Regions from separate parts of the Psychrobacillus sp. FSL K6-2843 genome, predicted to be linked through region 1. Evidence: riboswitches for the same ligand, from Rfam matches in the RefSeq annotation. Region 1 holds a riboswitch; each other region holds the start of a gene.
What was found. A riboswitch is a leader RNA that binds a small molecule or an ion and turns the genes downstream of it on or off. The one in region 1 is predicted to bind cobalamin.
Positions count from the first base shown of each region.

Region 2: it holds a riboswitch for cobalamin, as region 1 does, so the genes downstream of both, MKY94_RS03125 (ABC transporter substrate-binding protein) here and MKY94_RS19105 (hypothetical protein) in region 1, are expected to answer to the same signal.
Region 3: it holds a riboswitch for cobalamin, as region 1 does, so the genes downstream of both, MKY94_RS20785 (hypothetical protein) here and MKY94_RS19105 (hypothetical protein) in region 1, are expected to answer to the same signal.
Region 4: it holds a riboswitch for cobalamin, as region 1 does, so the genes downstream of both, MKY94_RS01220 (ribonucleoside-diphosphate reductase subunit alpha) here and MKY94_RS19105 (hypothetical protein) in region 1, are expected to answer to the same signal.

Region 1 is NZ_CP152021.1:3,767,425-3,772,117, forward strand. It holds gene tatA (twin-arginine translocase TatA/TatE family subunit) at 1-88, shown strand, start outside; partial or broken gene MKY94_RS19090 (GyrI-like domain-containing protein) at 213-533, shown strand; gene MKY94_RS19095 (DUF1700 domain-containing protein) at 612-857, opposite strand; gene MKY94_RS19100 (ABC transporter substrate-binding protein) at 980-1,918, opposite strand; gene MKY94_RS19105 (hypothetical protein) at 1,922-2,461, opposite strand; cobalamin riboswitch at 2,632-2,823, opposite strand; gene MKY94_RS19110 (VanZ family protein) at 2,959-3,432, shown strand; gene MKY94_RS19115 (spore germination protein GerW family protein) at 3,454-3,855, opposite strand; gene MKY94_RS19120 (GNAT family N-acetyltransferase) at 3,869-4,375, opposite strand; gene MKY94_RS19125 (aminoglycoside adenylyltransferase domain-containing protein) at 4,378-4,693, opposite strand, start outside.
Region 2 is NZ_CP152021.1:629,602-634,294, forward strand. It holds gene argS (arginine--tRNA ligase) at 1-126, shown strand, start outside; gene MKY94_RS03100 (DUF2975 domain-containing protein) at 386-868, shown strand; gene MKY94_RS03105 (helix-turn-helix transcriptional regulator) at 878-1,099, shown strand; gene MKY94_RS03110 (DUF2185 domain-containing protein) at 1,252-1,881, shown strand; gene MKY94_RS03115 (hypothetical protein) at 1,912-2,409, shown strand; gene MKY94_RS03120 (DUF1963 domain-containing protein) at 2,354-2,539, shown strand; cobalamin riboswitch at 2,696-2,838, shown strand; gene MKY94_RS03125 (ABC transporter substrate-binding protein) at 2,955-3,908, shown strand; gene MKY94_RS03130 (iron ABC transporter permease) at 3,901-4,693, shown strand, end outside.
Region 3 is NZ_CP152021.1:4,050,606-4,055,298, reverse strand. It holds gene MKY94_RS20805 (metal ABC transporter permease) at 1-499, opposite strand, end outside; gene MKY94_RS20800 (metal ABC transporter ATP-binding protein) at 515-1,264, opposite strand; gene MKY94_RS20795 (zinc ABC transporter substrate-binding protein) at 1,276-2,193, opposite strand; gene MKY94_RS20790 (hypothetical protein) at 2,529-2,705, shown strand; gene MKY94_RS20785 (hypothetical protein) at 3,054-3,272, opposite strand; cobalamin riboswitch at 3,500-3,689, opposite strand; gene MKY94_RS20780 (MFS transporter) at 3,792-4,693, shown strand, end outside.
Region 4 is NZ_CP152021.1:226,869-231,561, forward strand. It holds gene MKY94_RS01205 (HAMP domain-containing sensor histidine kinase) at 1-888, opposite strand, end outside; gene MKY94_RS01210 (response regulator transcription factor) at 891-1,592, opposite strand; gene MKY94_RS01215 (DUF418 domain-containing protein) at 1,697-2,902, shown strand; cobalamin riboswitch at 3,110-3,289, shown strand; gene MKY94_RS01220 (ribonucleoside-diphosphate reductase subunit alpha) at 3,447-4,693, shown strand, end outside.

The sequences.
Region 1 (4,693 bases):
TAAAAACTCAACTAAAGATATAGTAGACGATGTTGCAGAAGAATTTAGAATAGAAGACAAAGAAACAGAAACTAAAAAAAATATCTAATGCAAAAAGCCACCTGTTTCTATAATTGGTGGCTTTTTGTATGTGTTAATATACGTTGCTAGATTAATCTATAAGAATCTATACAAGAGCTTGTTGTTTCATTATTTCTTTAAATAACGAAGAAATAAAAGGTGCTCTTGGTGTTTGTGTGATGGGAGAAAATTTTAAAGTCGACAGTATGATGGATTATTGGATAGGGGTCAGTTATATAGGCGACACACCAGAAAATCTGGAGACATTAGAAATACCAGCATCAAAGTGGGCAATCTTTGAGGTTCACGGAGCAATGCCCAATGCTATGCAAAATACATGGTAACAAATTTACTCAGAATGGTTTCCCTCTAACTCCTACAAACAGGCAGGAACACCAGAGATGGAAGTGTATACAGATGATGACCCATCTGATCCAAACTGTTGTTCAGAAATTTGGATTCCTGTAATATAAAAAAGTTGAACTAGTTCAGTTTACTAAACGATTGTAAATGAAATCGTGCTACGAAGGGTAACTAGCCTTTGTAGCATTTTATATATATGCGCCTTCATATTCCACTTCTGTTACAATCATTTCCTCGTCTGAGTAAGCCTTAAGTAATTCCCTTGCTATATACGATGGTGCTCCTAATGATTCAACTATTGCTTTCTCAGTTTGTCCCTCTCTTAACAAATCACAAAAATACTTTTGGAAATCTCTAACTATTGCTTGGCGTTCCTTTGTATTCAACATATAAAGCTCTTTTTCTAACGTCTCAATATAAATATTCGCTGTCATGTCTCTCTCTCCCTCGGTACTATTCATTAGATAGTACTATACCATAACACTATTATTCATTGCAAGGTACCGGTTTTAAAACAAAAGAAGTTGGTCTCCTCAAAACGAGACCAACTTCTACTTTATTCAAATATCTCTGGATAAACGGTTTTAGCTACTAGTTCTACAGCTTCACCAATTCGTGGTCCTGGGCGAGACATAATGTCCTGATCTAATTGGAAAATGGAGTTGTTTTGCACTGCCTCCAACTGATTCCAGCCTGAACGAGCCTTAATCTCACCAATTGGATCTTCTACATAATTTACGGTAGTCAAGATAATCGGAGGATTTTTCTTAATGACATCTTCCTCAGATAATTTAATCCATCCCTCTTGGTCTCCAAAAATATTTACAACTTTAGCTTTACTCAAAACTTCTTGTTGGAAAGTATTTTTTCCTGTTGTAAAAATTTCTGGAGATGGGCTTATTTCAAAGTAGACGTGTTTCTGATCGCTTACACCTGATACTTTGTCCTGAACACTTTGAATAGTAGTTTTAATAGAGTCAACAAGATCGGTTCCTTTATCCTCTACTCCCATTACTGCGGCCAACTGTTCAATATCTCCATAGACGTCTTCAAATGATAGCGCCGATTGAATGACAAAAACATCTAACCCCGCGTCTTCCAACACTTTAAGCTCTTCCTCAGATCCAGTTGTATAAGCAATCACAACATCTGGATTTATCTCTAAAATACGTTCTGCGTTGAACTTCATAGAATCGGAAACTCGTTCAATTTCTAGTGCCTCTTCTGGATAGGTATCGTATTCTGTAGCTCCAACAATTTTATCTCCTACACCAAGGGCAAACAGGATTTCTGTGTTACTTGGTTGTAGAGACACAATCGTTTCCGGAACTTCTTCGAATGTAACTTCTTTCCCCATATCATCCGTTACAGTATATTCTTTTACTTCTTGTACAGAATCTGTTTCAACAGCTGTATTTTTTTCAGCCTCTTGGCAGCCTACAAGTAAGATAGAAAGTATTAGTACCGCTAACCAATTCCTTAATTGTTTATTCATTTGTTAATCCTCCACTTTTTTCTTATTTCTCATCGGATATGATTTACTGACAAATTGAATCTCTTCTACTCCATGATGCTTATTTACATATACCGCCATTGCAAACAATACATTTGCTAATAGCTGTGTGTAATCAAACAAAATCTCTGGTACTTCTCTTTCTAATGAAACTTTATGTAAAGCCCTTACAGATTTTTTTGCTTCACTACGACACACGTGTAATTCACATGCAGCTGTTGAGCCTTGTGGAAGTACGAATATATCTACTCTTCCTTCCACTTCACTTACGTAGAAATCATACATATCACTTAGAATTTGTAAATCCTCTTCATTGATTGCTAGCTTCCCTCTAACAGAACCATTTACGTGATATGCCATCGGTGCCAGATACATTAAATCCTCGTAAACTCTTGGAATATCTTTTGTTAAAGATGCGGCCAATCCAATACGTGTGGTCAATGAGTCTGTTCGAATCTCAAAGTCTACTGTAGACGGCTTTTCTCTCATAAATGGATAACAAATATATCGCATGTCTTTTTTCAATGCTCTGCCCCCTTTCCAAGTTATTTGTGAATTTTCGGCAATACAATACTCAACTTCTTACAGCACAAAAAAACGCCACCCTAAAAAAGGGCGGCGCAATACCTATTTATCGTTAGAAATTTAATCGAAAATAGAAACGTGCCGTACAACCCCTTAACTTCCGAAGAGTATTTATACGTTCAAGAAAAGGCCGGTCTCCTGGCTCATGCATCATTTTACTCTAAGAACCTTCCCATTGGCTTTTAGCCAACAGTGGTATTTTTCTTATTTCATCAGCATTTACAGTTGCGGATACAGCTTCGGTTTTTCACCGAATTCCCTAATTAAGCTGACAAGTCAGCACCTTTTCCCTGCAAAAATTATTCACTTATCGTAAGTGTACCATAGCCTTTCAATTGGTGATAGAAGCTTGTGAAACAACCAGCTTTTTACTCTTTTATTAGCTATAAAGTCTGCAATTATTTTGTTTCTCATTCAATTTATGCTACTGTTTTTATATGAAAAAATTTATTCCACTTTTACTTTTACTTGTCTTTGTATTTATAGCCTCCGGGCAGACTTCCGAGCAACAGTCTTTGGAGGCCGTGCTTAAAGAATGGCTTCCAAACAAGCCATTGGAGTCCTTTTTATCATTATTTCATATTCCTTATTGGGGATTCTATGTCTCTGTCGAGGAACGTGGCTACTATGCATTTGTCGAATTCTTAATAAGAAAAGGAGTCCACTTTTTTTATTTTGGTTTGATTAGTTTAGCTATTTATATTGCTTTGCCGAAGAGAAAGTATCGAAAACTTACTGCAATAATGATTACCTTTCTTCTAGCAGTCGCAGATGAATTCCATCAATCCTTTACGAGTGGACGATCTGCCCTTTTTCAGGATGTTCTATTAGATACAGGCGGGGCTATTTTTGTCATGCTTCTGCTAACGTTTGTTCAATGGTTGAAGCATAGAAAAAACGCTAACCTTTAGAAGGAAGCGTTCTTTCCCTATCTATTTACATCTTTTTCTCAACAAGAAAACAATCCCTAGCGTGACTACTGAAAAAACAGTAAGTATTTGATTAAACGGAAGGACAGGCTTGAATTTAACTTCCTCCGCAGTGATTTCATATACTCCAACCGGTTTTATCGAAAAGGCACCACCGCCTCCTTCTCCTTGACCTGTAGAATTTTCTTCATCGGAAATCGTGTCACCTCCACCTCCGCCTCCACCTACAAAATAATTAACTTTGGCAACAGGTAAGATCCTTTTGTTCTCCAATACAATTGGTTCTCCGTATATAAGAGACACATCTTTTTCTCTGGAAAACTTTTCGAAAATGGAACGGACTGGGGATTGAAACAATGGTAGCTTTCCCCCTTGTTTTTCTAAGTTACTTGATTTTTCCTCCATTAAATTATCTCCTTTAATTTAGAATAAGTGTCATGTGATGTTCTTCGTAATAGACGTCTCTATCCTTTAAAGCCATTTCTTCTACTCCAAATACCTTAAAACCTAATTGTAAATATAAATTTTTTGCGGATTCATTATTCGACACAACAGATAGATTAATCTTTTCTATTTCATTAGTTTCTCTTGCCTGGTTAATGGCTCGCTCCATTAGGGCCTTTCCTACACCTTTTCTTCTTCCCTTTGAGCTTACATACATTGCAAAAATATTTGCTCTATGCTTCATTTTTAAGGAACTCTCTTGTGCTAGAGTAACCATACCAATTAATTTATCTTCTTCAAACGCACCGAACGTGTAATTGCCATTTACCTCAAAATTACCTTTTACTCGTTCAATTGGATTTTCTCTTTGAAGAGCCTCTTCATAGCTTGTTCCAAATGCTTCTGGACTGTTTTGCAGAGCCTCTAGCCTTAGTTCCCAATAAGCAATGGCATCTACATCTGTTAATCTTCTAATATCCATTCCTAAACCTCCAAAAAATAACCTTCATTACATATTTCGTGTGTGTATAATATAAAATCTTTGCAGGTTTCTGCACGAGAGCTTTCTGTGTCGAATAGTGAGGGGAGCTGCTCTGATGACCGAATCCTCATCCCTTCTTTTAGTAAAGTATGCCATCGAAAAGGTAATATAACTAATCCCTTTTCTAGTGCTTCTTTTTTTGAAATGATTTGTTGGAACTTTAGAGAATAAAGAATTCTACAAATAGTAGTTGTAACAAACTCCACCATATCATCAGGCACTGAATTAGGTATTTCTTTTGATTTCTTATACCAATAT
Region 2 (4,693 bases), 990 kb from region 1:
GACAAAGTACTAAACGCTGACAATGTGCCTCTTTCAGAAGCACGTCTTGCGCTAGTAACATCTGCACGCCAAACAATTGCAAATGCATTAAAACTAATCGGAGTATCTGCTCCAGAAAAAATGTAATTAAAACTCCTAGAGGCATTAAGAAACCAATTCTTAATGCCTCTTTTGTTTGTTTATTAGTTTAATCAAACAGATTAAAAAGGAAAATAACAAGTTTATAAAAAGCAAGAACTTGAGCCAAGATGTTCCGAATGATGTCTGCCCGTCACCACTTTTTCATTTATCAATAAAAATACTTTAAAAAACAATATTTATTTATTCTAAAACGATAAATTTTATAATATAATTATATTGAATTATATTTAAGTGAGGTGCTTTTATGAAAAAAGGAACAACATTATTTTTAAAGATGGCGGTTATTGTTATGGGAATTCCCGTTCTGGCTTTGTGTATATTTTTGGTGCCTGAAATAGCAAATTTTGCAGAAGAATTATATCCTGACATTCCATATCTCAAATATCTCGTTTTTATCGATTTGTATGCAACGGCTATACCTTTTTACTTTGCTTTGTACCAAGCTTTTAAACTTTTAAATTATATTGATATGGGCAATGCTTTCTCGGAATTATCTGTAAGAGCGTTAAAGAATATTAAATACTGTGCACTTGCAATTAGCTCTTTATATGTATTAGGCATGCCACTATTTTTTCTTGTGGCAGAGAAGGATGATGCTCCAGGAGTTATAGTAATCGGGCTTATCATGATTTTTGCCTCTATGGTAATTGTCGTTTTTTCAGCCGTTCTCCAAAAACTTTTACAAGAAGCTATTCATATAAAATCTGAAAACGATTTAACGGTCTGAGGTGAAAATATGGCGATTATTATTAATATCGATGTGATGTTGGCTAAAAGAAAAATGAGCGTAACAGAACTTTCAGAGAGGGTTGGAATAACAATGGCTAACCTTTCTATATTAAAAAATGGTAAAGCTAAAGCAATTAGGCTTTCTACATTAGAATCAATTTGTAAGGCTTTAGAATGCCAGCCTGGGGATCTTTTAGAATACAAAAGAGATGAAGAAGCTCACGAATGAGTAAAGTTCCCTCAATAAGCAGGAATTATTTTTGAAAACGCGAAGTAATAAATTAGGAACTAACTCATTGGAGGGCTTTAATCAATGGATTAATGCCCTCTTTTTTATATTCAAGTTAGAATAGGCTTATAACGATGCAAGGAGGAAGCAAAGTGCCATGGTATTTAGATAGTGCCTATAAAAGAAATAAGGATGCACCCTATACTTTTTATATTCCTAGCAAAGAAGTGATAGGTAATTTAAATATAGGAGATATGGTCAAACTAATCTTTGAAATCGAGACAAGAACAGACGGGTATGCGGGAGAAAAAATGTGGGTTGAAATTACTCACAGGGATATGGAGAACTTTAAGGGAATTCTTACGAATGATCCATTTAATCTAAGTGAGTTAAAAAGAGGACAAGAAGTATCATTTCGGACAGAACATATTTGTGACACGGAGTATAATGATCCATATTCATCCAAATGGGATTACTATTTTGACACAAAAATAATTGTGAGCAAAGATGTTTTGGAGAGAGATGAATTTAATTTTATGTTAAGAGACGAGCCAAGGGATGAGCAAGACTCTGGTTGGTCTGTATTAAGTGGTTATGAAGATGATGAATTTTTAAATAATCATGAAAATCTGCAATATATATCTATAGGGGTAATTTTAAATATTGATGACTCTATTTTAGCTTTTATTGAAGATTTACCCCTCTGTGCATATGAGAGAAATGACAATGGCGCATTCTACAAAATAAATGATTATGATTGGGAGTCCTACTTAAGTGAATAAGCTTGGACATAGATTTAGGAGGTAATTGCGTTGAATATTACTCAATTAAAACAATCACTATTTAAACGAGCTACGATTTTTGAAACAGGAGGATCTCGGCCGACGGAAGAATTGGGAGAGAGCTGGATAGGAAATGTTATGTGGGGTAGCGGAGAAAATAAATCTCCTCAGTTTGAACCAATATGTACTATATTTCTAAAGAATTTACCTTATGTACCGAAGGAGCTAAAAAACATTCAGTTAATCACTGTTTATATGGATTTTAATGTATATAATCATTTAATTGAAGATAATTTAGCTTCTTTTTTTAAGATAAATTGTTTTACTAATATTAATGAAATACAAAAGATAAATGAACAATCTTCAAGAATGAAGTCTTTTCCATTAAAACCAATATTAGTTGAGAACGATACCCCAGCATGGGATTCAGAAGATATAGAACCAGAAATTCAAGATGAAAAATATTTATCCCATGCACAAGGTTGGTGGATATCCATCCTATACACAGAGCGGAGTCTCATATGGTGAAGATTATCCGTTTGTCTTTCAGATAAGCTCTGATGCCAAGGCGCAATTCAATATAGTAGATAGTGGCAGTTTTTATTTTTTCTACAATCAAGATAAACAAGATTGGATTGTGTACTGCGATTTTTATTAATAGTCCAGTGATTACTCATAGATTACAAGGTTAAGAAATTAATGTTTCGCTAAACTCGGAAAATTGCTTGATATTAATTTATTTCTCGAATTTCTCATCTAGTCTCCATCTCGACAACATTTAATTATAAGGTATAATAAATGCAAAGCAGCAATGGAATATTTTTTGCGTAAAGGTGCTCTAGTTACGGATTGCTAGAGTTAAAAGGGAAGCTGGTTAAAGTCCAGCGCGGTCCCGCCACTGTTAGTGATGCATATGCATCATAAGCCAGAAAACCTGCCCTTACGTGCATACCCATTACCTACGCGGATAGGTCTGGTGTAGGTCAGCTATCGGTATTTTGTGGCAGATTTATACCTATCTATCTCTCATCCTAGGATGGGAGATTTTTTATTGATTTTAGGAGGAATGAAGGATGAAAAAGTTTTGGTTAATTATAGGAATGACCTTGCTTATGTTAGTTGGATGTAATGAGCAAGAGACACTTCCATCAGAAAAAGAAGATAGTTCAGAAATTGGAAATTCAGAAACTGCATTTCCGCTTACATTGACGGATGCTGTAGGCCAAGAAATCACATTAGAGGAAGTTCCGAAGACCATTATTTCCATGATTCCAAGTAATACGGAAATTCTATTTGCATTAGGGCTTGATGAGGAAATTGTCGGTGTTAATGATTACGAGAGTTATCCAGAGGAAGCCTTAGAAAAAGAAAAAATTGGTGGCATGGAGTATAACATTGAAAAAATTATCTCTTTGAATCCAGATATTGTCTTCGCTCATGAGTCCGTAGTAGGAATGGCTGACGCTGGGTTACAACAGCTACGAGATTCTGGTGTAAAGGTTTATGTAGTACAGGATGCAAAGGATTTTAACTTAACCTATACATCCATCGAGCAGATTGGTCGTGCAACAGGCAAGAATGAGGAAGCACAGGCCATTATAAAGGATATGAAGGCAAAGGTTGACGAAATTCAAGAAAAAGTTTCAAAAGTAGAAACAAAGAAAACAGTTTTTGTAGAAACCTCAGATGTGCCTGAGATCTATACTCCTGGTAATAATACATTTATGCAAGAAATTCTAACGATGGTCAACGCAGAAAATATCATGGCTGACCAAGAGGGCTGGTTCCAAGTCAGCCCAGAAGAAATTGTAAGTCGTAATCCTGATGTTATGTTAATCACGTATGATTACGTGGATGGCATTGTTGAAAAGGTCAAGCAACGTGATGGTTTCGATACAGTGACAGCTATTAAAAATAATGCAGTAGTACAAGTGGATGAGGATACCACAAGTCGCCAAGGTCCACGTTTAGTAGAAGGTTTAGAGGAAGTGGCGAAGGCTATCTATCCGGAGGCATTTAGTGAGTAAATCAATGATCGGTTACATCCTGTCACTGGCTACGTTGGCTGTAGCCATTTGGCTAGGTGTATCGGTCGGATCTGTAAAGGTGCCGATCAGTACTTTATGGGATACAGGAACAGATGCGATTGCAACTAATATAGTATGGAAGATTCGCATGCCGCGGGTTATACTCGCAGGATTAGTCGGAGCATCCCTGGCAATAGCGGGAGCGGCCTTTCAAAGCCTGCTTAAAAACCCACTAGCCGACCCTTATACACTGGGAGTGTCGTCCGGAGCATCTGTTGGTGCAGTGGCTACACTCTTTTTTGGAATTTCGGTACCTTTCTTAGGAATGTTCACCTTGCCTGTTTTCAGTATGGTAGGGGCATTAGTTACAATGCTCATCGTTATTTCCTTCGCAAAGCTAGTAGATCGCGCGATGAAAATGGAAACGATTATTTTAACAGGTATTATATTTAGCTCATTTCTTGGCTCAGTCATTTCCTTAATGATTGCTCTGACAGGTGAAGAGCTACGGCAAATTATTGGTTGGCTGTTAGGCAGTGTATCTATGAGGGGCTGGAGCTATGTTCAGATGGCATTGCCATTCATGGTAATCGGTTCCCTATTACTATGGTTAAATCGTAGGGAGCTAAATGCCATGCTCTTTGGAGAAGAACGAGCACAGCATCTAGGTGTGGATGTAAAGAAGCGTAAAATGATGATATTAATTGGTGGGTCAATGCTCACAGGCACAGCCGTATCAGTGTCTGGAACCATTGGTTTTGTTGGATTGGTAGTGCCACATATGA
Region 3 (4,693 bases), 280 kb from region 1:
AGATGGGATCAAAAATCATAAGCTTCCATTCCTTGAAGAACAACAAGCACATAAGGATGATTAATATGGCGCTGCCAGATAGCCAAATAAGATCACTTTTTGCCATAGTTGCTGCCTTTCCAAAGATAAAGTCATTTAAACCACTTTGATTACCAGTGCCACTTTGGTTAACAATTGTTATTAATACAATGCCTATTCCAAAAAAGACGGATAATATTAATCCAATAGCGGCATCAGCCTTCAGCTTAGAATGATTCACAATCCATTGAATCATATATACAGAAAGTGCAGCAGTGATAGCAGCGCCTATCATGAGGATAGGCAAATCCTTTTTCTCAAAAATTAAATAAGCAAGGGCAATACCAGGAAGTGCAGCATGAGCGGCTGCATCTCCTACTAAGCTTTGCTTTTGAAGAAAAGCAAATGTACCGTTTAAACCGGCTGCTACCCCTAAAAGAATAGCTCCAGTGAGAACCCAAAGAAGATTACCGGATAACATTAATAGTCACCTCTTTCATAAGTCATTTTTTCCTGACTTAGCTTGATCCATAAAAAATAGCTTACCACCGTATGCTTCTTGTAGGTTATCTGGTGTAAAGGTAACCTCGGTAGGACCAGAAGCTATAGTTGTTTTATTTAATAACACAATCCAATCAAAATAATCAGCTGCTGTCTGTAAGTCATGATGAACGACGAACACTGATTTTCCTTGTGATTTTAACTCCTTCAAGATGGAAATGATTGTTCTTTCAGTTGCAGCGTCTACTCCAACAAATGGTTCATCCATGAAGTAAACCTCCGCTTCCTGTGCCAGAGCTCTAGCCAAAAACACACGCTGTTGTTGCCCTCCGGAAAGCTGCCCTATTGATTGTTCTGCAAATGCTTCCATTCCTACGTTTCTTAAGCAATTCAGCGCTATTTGTTTGTCTCTTAAAGAAGGTCTTCTCATCACACCGATATGTCCATATCGGCCCATTAATACTACGTCCAATGCATTTGTTGGAAAGTCCCAATCTACGGCATTACGCTGAGGAACATATCCAACAATATGATCCTTTGGATTCAGCGGACGCTCTAATATTGCAACAGATCCAGTTTTATTTGGAAGCTGATTTAGCACGGCTTTAATCAACGTAGATTTCCCTGCTCCGTTTGGTCCAATAATCCCGGTAATTAGTCCCTTCGGAATGGTTAGACTGATGTTGCTCAATACAACTTTTTCCTCGTAAGCAACAGATAAGCTCTTTACCTGTAATGCATTCATTTTGCTACCTCCTATTTTAGTGAATCAACAATCGTATTGACATTATGCTTATACATTCCGATATAAGTTCCTTCTTCTGTACCTTCAGCTCCCATTGCATCCGAGTACAGTTCTCCTCCAATTTGTATGGTGTGTCCCTTTTCCTTCGCACCTTCAATTACAGCATTCATGGCTTTGTCTGACACACTGGATTCGATAAAGACCGCTTTAATATTTTGTTCTACTAAGAAATTAACGATATTCTGTATATCCTTTAGACCGTATTCAGCATCTGTACTAAGACCTTGTAATCCTCGAACTTCCATCCCATTGCTTTCACCAAAGTAATTAAAGGCGTCATGAGCGGTAACAAGAACCCGTTGCTCTTCGGGGATTTCACTAATGCGTTCCTTCGTCCAACCATTTAGCTCATCTAGTTCCTCAAAGAACTTTCTTTCGTTTTCTGCAAACTGATCTCCATCAGTGGAAAATTCCTCCGTAAGTGATTTTGTGATTTCGTGTGTAGCCAATTTCCAAACCTCAATGTCGAACCAAATATGTGGATCAAATAATTCTGGATGAGCCTCGTCATTTAAGATTCTATCTTTCGGAACTACTTCTCCAATAGCCACTACAGATTTGTCCTTCTGCATTTTTTCAAAAATATCACTCATTTTCCCCTCAAGCGCTAGACCATTATAAAAAATAATATCTGCATCCTCTAATACTTGTAAATCGCCTTGAGTAGCCTTATAAAGATGTGGATCTACACCAGGGCCCATTAAGGATTTTACCTCCACAGAATCTCCAGCAATTATCTTTACGGCATCTGCAATTTGCCCTGTAGTTGTAACGACAAGTGGTTTTTCTTCCCCAGAACCCCCTGCGTTGTTGTTACCACACCCAACCAATAAAACAGCCACAATAAATAAAAATAAGATCTTTTTCACTTAGCACACTCCTTTTCCTTTGTAATAAAGTATTTCCTAAAGGAAACTTTTAGACCAAAAAAATATTATTTTCTTTTATGATAATAAATTTCCTTAAGGAAAGATTTGTTCAATAGGTTAACACTTCTTTTTTGAATTGTCAAAGTACTTTATGTAAAAATGAAAAAAAGGTGACTATATGTTGGTAAGAAAATCTAGGGTAGAATACGCAAGTGAAGGGCATTTTGTTTAGAAAGAATTCCATAAAAGGAGATACTCGAAAAACCTTTATTTTTTCGTATGTATTTTATACAAGTGCTATACTGTATGAACAATGATAGTAGGGAGGTAACGATATGCAATATTCAAAATCTAAAATGGAAGAGCTAGTAAAATTTAGTCCTGACTTAGCAAAGAGATTGAAGGAAGTAATGAAGGAGCATGACCTAGAAAAAAGCTTTGCTCTTAAAGCTTTGTACCATTCAGAAGTTAAAGACGGCGGAAAATATCAAAGGGATTACCAAGACCTTTAAATCAAAAAAACGAACCACATGATTAATCTCATTTGGTTCGTTTTTTATATCCTTAATTAATATCCTACTTGTATTGAAATGACTCGGGACATGCTTGATTTAGCTTTAGGCGGATGCGTTCGGCGCGGCGAGCGGTACCCGTGGCTTGTGATCCTCCACTGGAGTCTCCGCCTTCCACTCCAATAGAAGATAGCCTTTTGGTTTTATAAATAGATACAATGAATGATGATTGTTGAACGAACCAAATAAATTGAACACTGGGTTCATGGAGCTAGAATTTAGATATATTCTTTTTTTCAAAAGTTAATATTGGCAAAATCGTTTTGGAAGCGTGCGAATGCGCTTTACTTATTCCTCCAATTTCCCTGAAATTTCATTTTTAATCTGATGATGGGCATCAATGAGATTTTGAAGAAAAATATTTTTTTCGTTCATACTCCAGGTTGAACTAAGTTCAATTTCTTTTTTCATTTCTTCATAGATAGACTGCAGAGATATTGATGTACTTGCAACATAATTTGTCATTAATACTTGTTTATATTGTTCAATAAAATTCTCTTTTCTCATTTTCAAAATCCTTTCGCCTTTAACATAAAAAAGCATCCTCTTTTATAAAAAAGAAGATGCTAGTTAGTATGATTTAATGGTCAGTACGCTTGGAAACTCAATAAAATCCACGCTGAAAACAGGAGCCCAATAGCTCCAGTGATTTTATTATGTTTTTCGTACGACAGTATTTTCAAGCTATTGCTTGTACATAGCTGCATTTAACACCCCCTATCCGCGTAGGCTTGTGGTGTGTACTTGAAATAGGCAGGTCTCCTGGCTCATGTTCATCGCTCTTCTTTCCTTCCCGTAGTAACCTTACAGTGGTTTATAAAAAATCGCTCCCATTTACAGTTGCGGGACAGCGTCGGTCTTTCACCGAACTTCCCTTTTAAGTTCTCTTGCTAACAAAAGAACACCTAAATCTACACATTATTTAATTGTTCTTTCACTATAACATAAAGAAAGGTATTCATTATAGCAAATTTGGATAAGCGGCCGATGGTTTCCCTTTTTATAATCAATAGAGAGGTGAGGGAAATGATTAGAATGAAAGATTCGTATCGGCTGTATGTTCATATTTGCTTTCTATCGCAATTATTTTTTACTTATATATTTACAGTCAATCTGTTGTATCAAGTAAGCGTTGTTAAGCTGGATCCGTTGCAACTTGTTTTAGTGGGAACTGTGTTAGAGCTAACCGTATTTCTTTTTGAAATTCCAACAGGCGTCATATCTGACTTAAAAAGCCGGAAGCTGTCCATTATTATTGGTTATTTTTTGATAGGGGCGGGTTTTTTATTGGAGGGTTTGTTTCCTTATTTTATAACGGTTTTATTGGCCCAGGTGGCATGGGGGATAGGCTATACCTTTACAAGCGGATCACAGCAAGCTTGGATTGCAGATGAAATAGGAGAAGAGAAGTCCTCTTTAGCATATATAAGGGGAGCTAAGGCTGGAAATTTAGGTCAATTAATTGCCATTCCGTTAAGTATTTTAACCGGTTACTACATGATTAATCTTCCTATTATTGTGGGAGGCGTATGTATGATAGGCTTGGCTATTTTTCTTATAATTTTTATGAAAGAGAATCATTTTAAACCAATAAAAATAACTGAAAGAATTAATACATTGGAGACAATGAAAGAGAGTTTAGGGAAAATCATTCATTATTCGAAAGCAAGCTTTATCCTGCGTATGCTATTTCTAATTGCTCTGTTTATAGGTTTTTATAGCGAGGGCTTTGATCGTTTGTGGCTAACTCATCTACTGGATATGGCTAGAATAACCAGTTTGCCAAATGAACAGCTAGTGTTATTGACTGGTGGTATTCAGCTGGTGATAGTACTCGTGTCATTTGCAGTACTTCATTTTCTAAATAAAAGCACAATTTATCAGGATCTGCGAACGATATATATCGCTCTTTTTATTGGTAGCTTCAG
Region 4 (4,693 bases), 590 kb from region 1:
TCTACCGGATTTTGGGGAACGTAATTTTTTGTCATTTGGAGGATCGTAGTCCTTTACGCTTAATTTTTCAATTCTATGTAAGAAATATAGTAAGGGACGACCAAATCGATATCCAATCCAAATGGAAAAAAGAATAGTAAAGATAAACAGGAAGAGATGGAACGCTAAAATGGAGAACACTAGCTTTTTCATAGTATCTATTAAGGCTGGTTCAAAGGGATGGTAATTAGTATTTGGCATTCGTACTACTAGGACTTTTCCATTTTCCATCGTTTGAAAGGCAGTAATTTCTTTTCTTTCAAAGTAATCCTGACTATTTGTAACTATCTCCATGCTACTTAATGCTTTATATACATCACCATAAAGGATTTCTTCTCTTATCCCATCTTGGTTATATATTTCAACGGCTGCATTTACAGATGAAACCTCCTTTTCCAGCTCATCGTTCATTTGAATTTTATTATTAATGTAAAGTTTACCAAGCAACAAATCTACAGGTTGGTTTTCTATGAAAAGTAAGAACAGCTGGTCTGTTAACTCCCAAACAGCGTGATCTTGTTTCTGTATGGCAACCCATTCAATAGATAGTATTTCTTGTTCAGTAGTTGCAAGTACTTCACCTGCTTGGTCTACAAGATATAAATGGCCGGAGTTTTGCTTAGCCAATTTAATAAAGTCCTCCGAAAATACATAGCTGCCATCCGGTTGTTTTGCAATGTTACTTTCTATTTCAAAGGCTTCCAATGCACGAATATCTGAGATAGCTTCCTTTGAAAGCAGGTCGAAAATGATATAAGCAAACATTCCAAATGTGACTAAAAATAATACAGCATAAAATACAACAAAATAAACTAAAAATCTTAGAGATATTTTACTTGAAAGTCTCATTACTATTTCTCCTCGTTTACGAGCTTATAGCCAATCCCTCTAATTGTAATCAGCTGTTTAGGATTACTAGGGTTTTGTTCAATCTTCTCTCGGAGTCTCCGTATATGTACCATGATTGTGTTGTCATCTATATAACTGTCTTCTCCCCAGATAGAAAGAAAAATTTGCTCCTTAGATAAAATCTGTCCGGCGTTTTCACAAAATAGGAGTAGTAAATGAAATAGTTTGCCCGTAACAATGCTTTTTTCTCCGTTCACAGTAAGTTCTGCGCTTCCTTTATCTAACAAAAAATGGCCGAATTTATATACTTTTTCATCGGAAGCTTTAAAGGAAGAAGTATAGCGTTTCATGTGTGCTTTCACTCGAGCAGCTAATTCCAGTGGATTAAAAGGTTTTGTTATGTAATCGTCAGCTCCATTCATAAATCCTCTTATTTTGTCAGCATCACTTTCTTTTGCTGTTAGAAAAAATATAGGAGCATCGGATTTAAACCGAATTTGTTTAGCTAAATCAAGTCCCACTCCATCCGGAAGCATTATATCGATAATATATAAATCATAATGCATATTAGAAATATAATTACTTGCCTTCTGGTAAGTTTCACAAATAACAATATGTCGAAAATTTTCTTTTCTTAAAATAATTTCTACCATCTCAGCGATAGCAAGCTCGTCTTCAACTATCAAAATATTAGTTTCTTCCATTAGTAAATCACTCCTAGAAATATTTAAGGTTTCTGTAAGGTTAGTTTCAATTTATTATAAGCTTACCATTTTATACTAACTAAGAGATATTTTTAGGAGGTTTCATGATGAAAGAAGAAAGAGTGCGTTTTATAGATGCTTTAAGAGGAATCAGTTTGTTTGGTATATTATTAGCGAATTTGTTAATTTTCCATTACGGTATATGGGGAAAGGAAGAATTAGAGTACTTTACGGCTTCTGCCACAGACAAGACTATTTATGCTATTCTTAAAATAGCAGTAGAAGGTAGTTTTATGCCGATATTCACTTTTTTGTTTGGTTTTTCATTAATAAAACTAGCAGAATCAATTAAAAAAAAGAACGGAAAAGTAAAAAGGCATTTATGGAGACGTTTTATATTTCTTTTTATTCTAGGTTTACTTCATTCAACCTATTTATGGGAAGGGGATATTCTAGCCTTTTACGGGTTAATGGGATTATTCCTATTACTTTTTTTAAATAGAAAAAAGAAAACTTTAATTATATGGGGAACTGTTTTGTTTGTATTGACTGGTGCTCTTAGTTACGGAATGGAAGAAAAAAGTAAGGAAGAGTTGGAAAAGCAATCATTATACATAGAAACCACAAATGAAGTCTATCAAAATGGCTCTTATGAGGAAATTAAGCAACACAGAAATACAGAGGATCCACTGTATTTTGAAAGTGAAGGGGAGAAAGTATTTTTTAGCTTGTTTATGCTTTTGTTTGGACCATTGTTGACGTCACCGATGTTTTTGTTTGGTATGGCAGCTGCAAAGGGTGGCTTATTTCTACACATGGAACGAGAACAAAAATGGTATATATTAAGTATGGCTCTTTTGCCAATTAGTTTACTTTTAAAATCTATCGCTATTATTGGAGAAGAAACAAATTGGACAGCAGTTCTATTACAAATGGGTACACAATTACTGTGTATATCCTATATTGGTATATTTGCTATCCTATTTATAAAGTTCTCAGGTAACAAGGTTTTCATTGGTTTTGAAAGTGTTGGGAAACTTTCTTTAACAAATTACATTATGCAAAGTGTTATTTGTACTTTTATCTATTACGGATACGGTTTAGGACAATTTGGCTCTTTGGGCATGCTAAATAGTGTCTTGCTGGGCTTTGTAATTTTTGTTCTACAATGTATAGGTAGCTACTACTACTTGAAGGTATTCAAACGAGGTCCCTTGGAAATGATTCTTCGAATGGGTACAAACCTCTCCTGGAGCGGTCATATGAAAGCTAAGAAAAAGAAGGTAAAGCTGCAAGGTAAGCCTGTATGAATAAATACGAAAGTAAGTTTTCATAATACGGCTACGAAAGCTTATAAAATTTATATAGAATAGAGATTAGAAAGAGCGATTAAAGGGATATGAAATTAGTTTAATGTACAGAAATAAAGCTGTGTATCAAACGTCTAGTCTTTTTACCTATGTACAAGTTTAAACACAATATGTTAGGGTATATAAGTAATCAAAACACAATATATAGTATTTATACGATGAAAAGGTACCGTTATGGTTTAAAAGGGAATTCGGTGAAATACCGAAGCTGTCCCCGCAACTGTAAGTGTGGACGACTGTTGAATATGCCACTGCGATTTTTCGTGGGAAGGCCAGCAGAAGGAAGAAACACGAGCCAGTAGACCTGCCTGTTTATCGGTGAAGCAACACTTTCTTCGGGGGTTGAGAGGTGGGGGCGAGAGACTCTATCTTTAAACGAACGATACGTCTTGTTGTTTCCTACTTTAAAATCGTGAGCGATGACTCAGCCGAAGAGGCTAGAGCCATCGCTTTTTTGTTATGTAAAGACAGGGAGGAATTCTAAATGACCACTATTTCAAACACAGAAAAACAACAGGTACTATACCAATTAACACAGGAGTTTGGGGAAGAAAAGATAGCACCATTAAGGAGGTCACATGACAAGTGGCTACAAAAACACCCAGAGGGCAATATTGCTAGCTGGTCTAAAGCCATGTCCTTAGAGTCGCTGAGCTTTCTTGATGAACATGAACCTTATTGGACATTTGTGGCGGCTCGAATCTATTTAGCAGAAGTATATTCGCAACAAGCGGAACGAAGAAATACAACGGCAGATGCAGTCTATACAAAGTTTGCAGATAACGTTCAAAAGCTATCGGCTAAGGGAATTTATGATTCTCGTATCATAGAAACCTATTCTACAGAGGAATTAGAGCAATTAGCAGAAATCCTCGTTACTGAAAGAGACTTCCTCTTCACATATATAGCTTTAAAAACGCTTTTAGATCGTTATGTAGCGAAGGATTTTGATAAGACTATTGTAGAATTGCCACAAGAACGCTGGATGATTATTGCAATGACGCTAATGAAGGACGAAAAAGAAAACCGCATAGAAAAAATTAAAGAAGCCTATTGGGCGATGAGCAATTTATATATGACGGTTGCTACTCCGACTCTTTCTAATGCAGGAAAGCCACACGGGCAGCTTTCTAGCTGTTTTATCGACACGGTTGATGACAGTCTACAAGGAATTTATGATAGCAACACAGACATAGCCACACTTTCTAAATTTGGAGGAGGAATAGGCGTTTATATGGGCAAGGTCCGTAGCCGTGGCTCTTCTATAAGAGGTTTTGTGGGAGCGTCTAGTGGGGTTCTTCCATGGATAAAGCAACTAAACAATACAGCTGTCAGCGTAGATCAGCTAGGCCAACGTCAAGGTGCAGTAGCTGTTTACTTGGATGTGTGGCATAAAGATATATTTACATTTTTAGATTTAAGACTAAATAATGGCGATGAACGACTTCGAGCACATGATATTTTTACTGGTGTATGCTTGCCAGATTTGTTCATGGAAAAGGTTGATGCAAGAGGAGAATGGCATTTGTTTGACCCTCACGAGGTTCGTCAGCTCAAAGGTTACTCATTAGAAGACTTTTATGATGAAAAACGTGGAGATGGTTCTTTCAGAGAAAAGTATGAAGAATGTGTAATGGATCATCGCCTTTCACGAGAAACAGTTCCAGCAATAGATTTGATGAAGCGAATTATGCGATCCCAGTTAGAAACGGGTGTCCCATTTATGTTTTA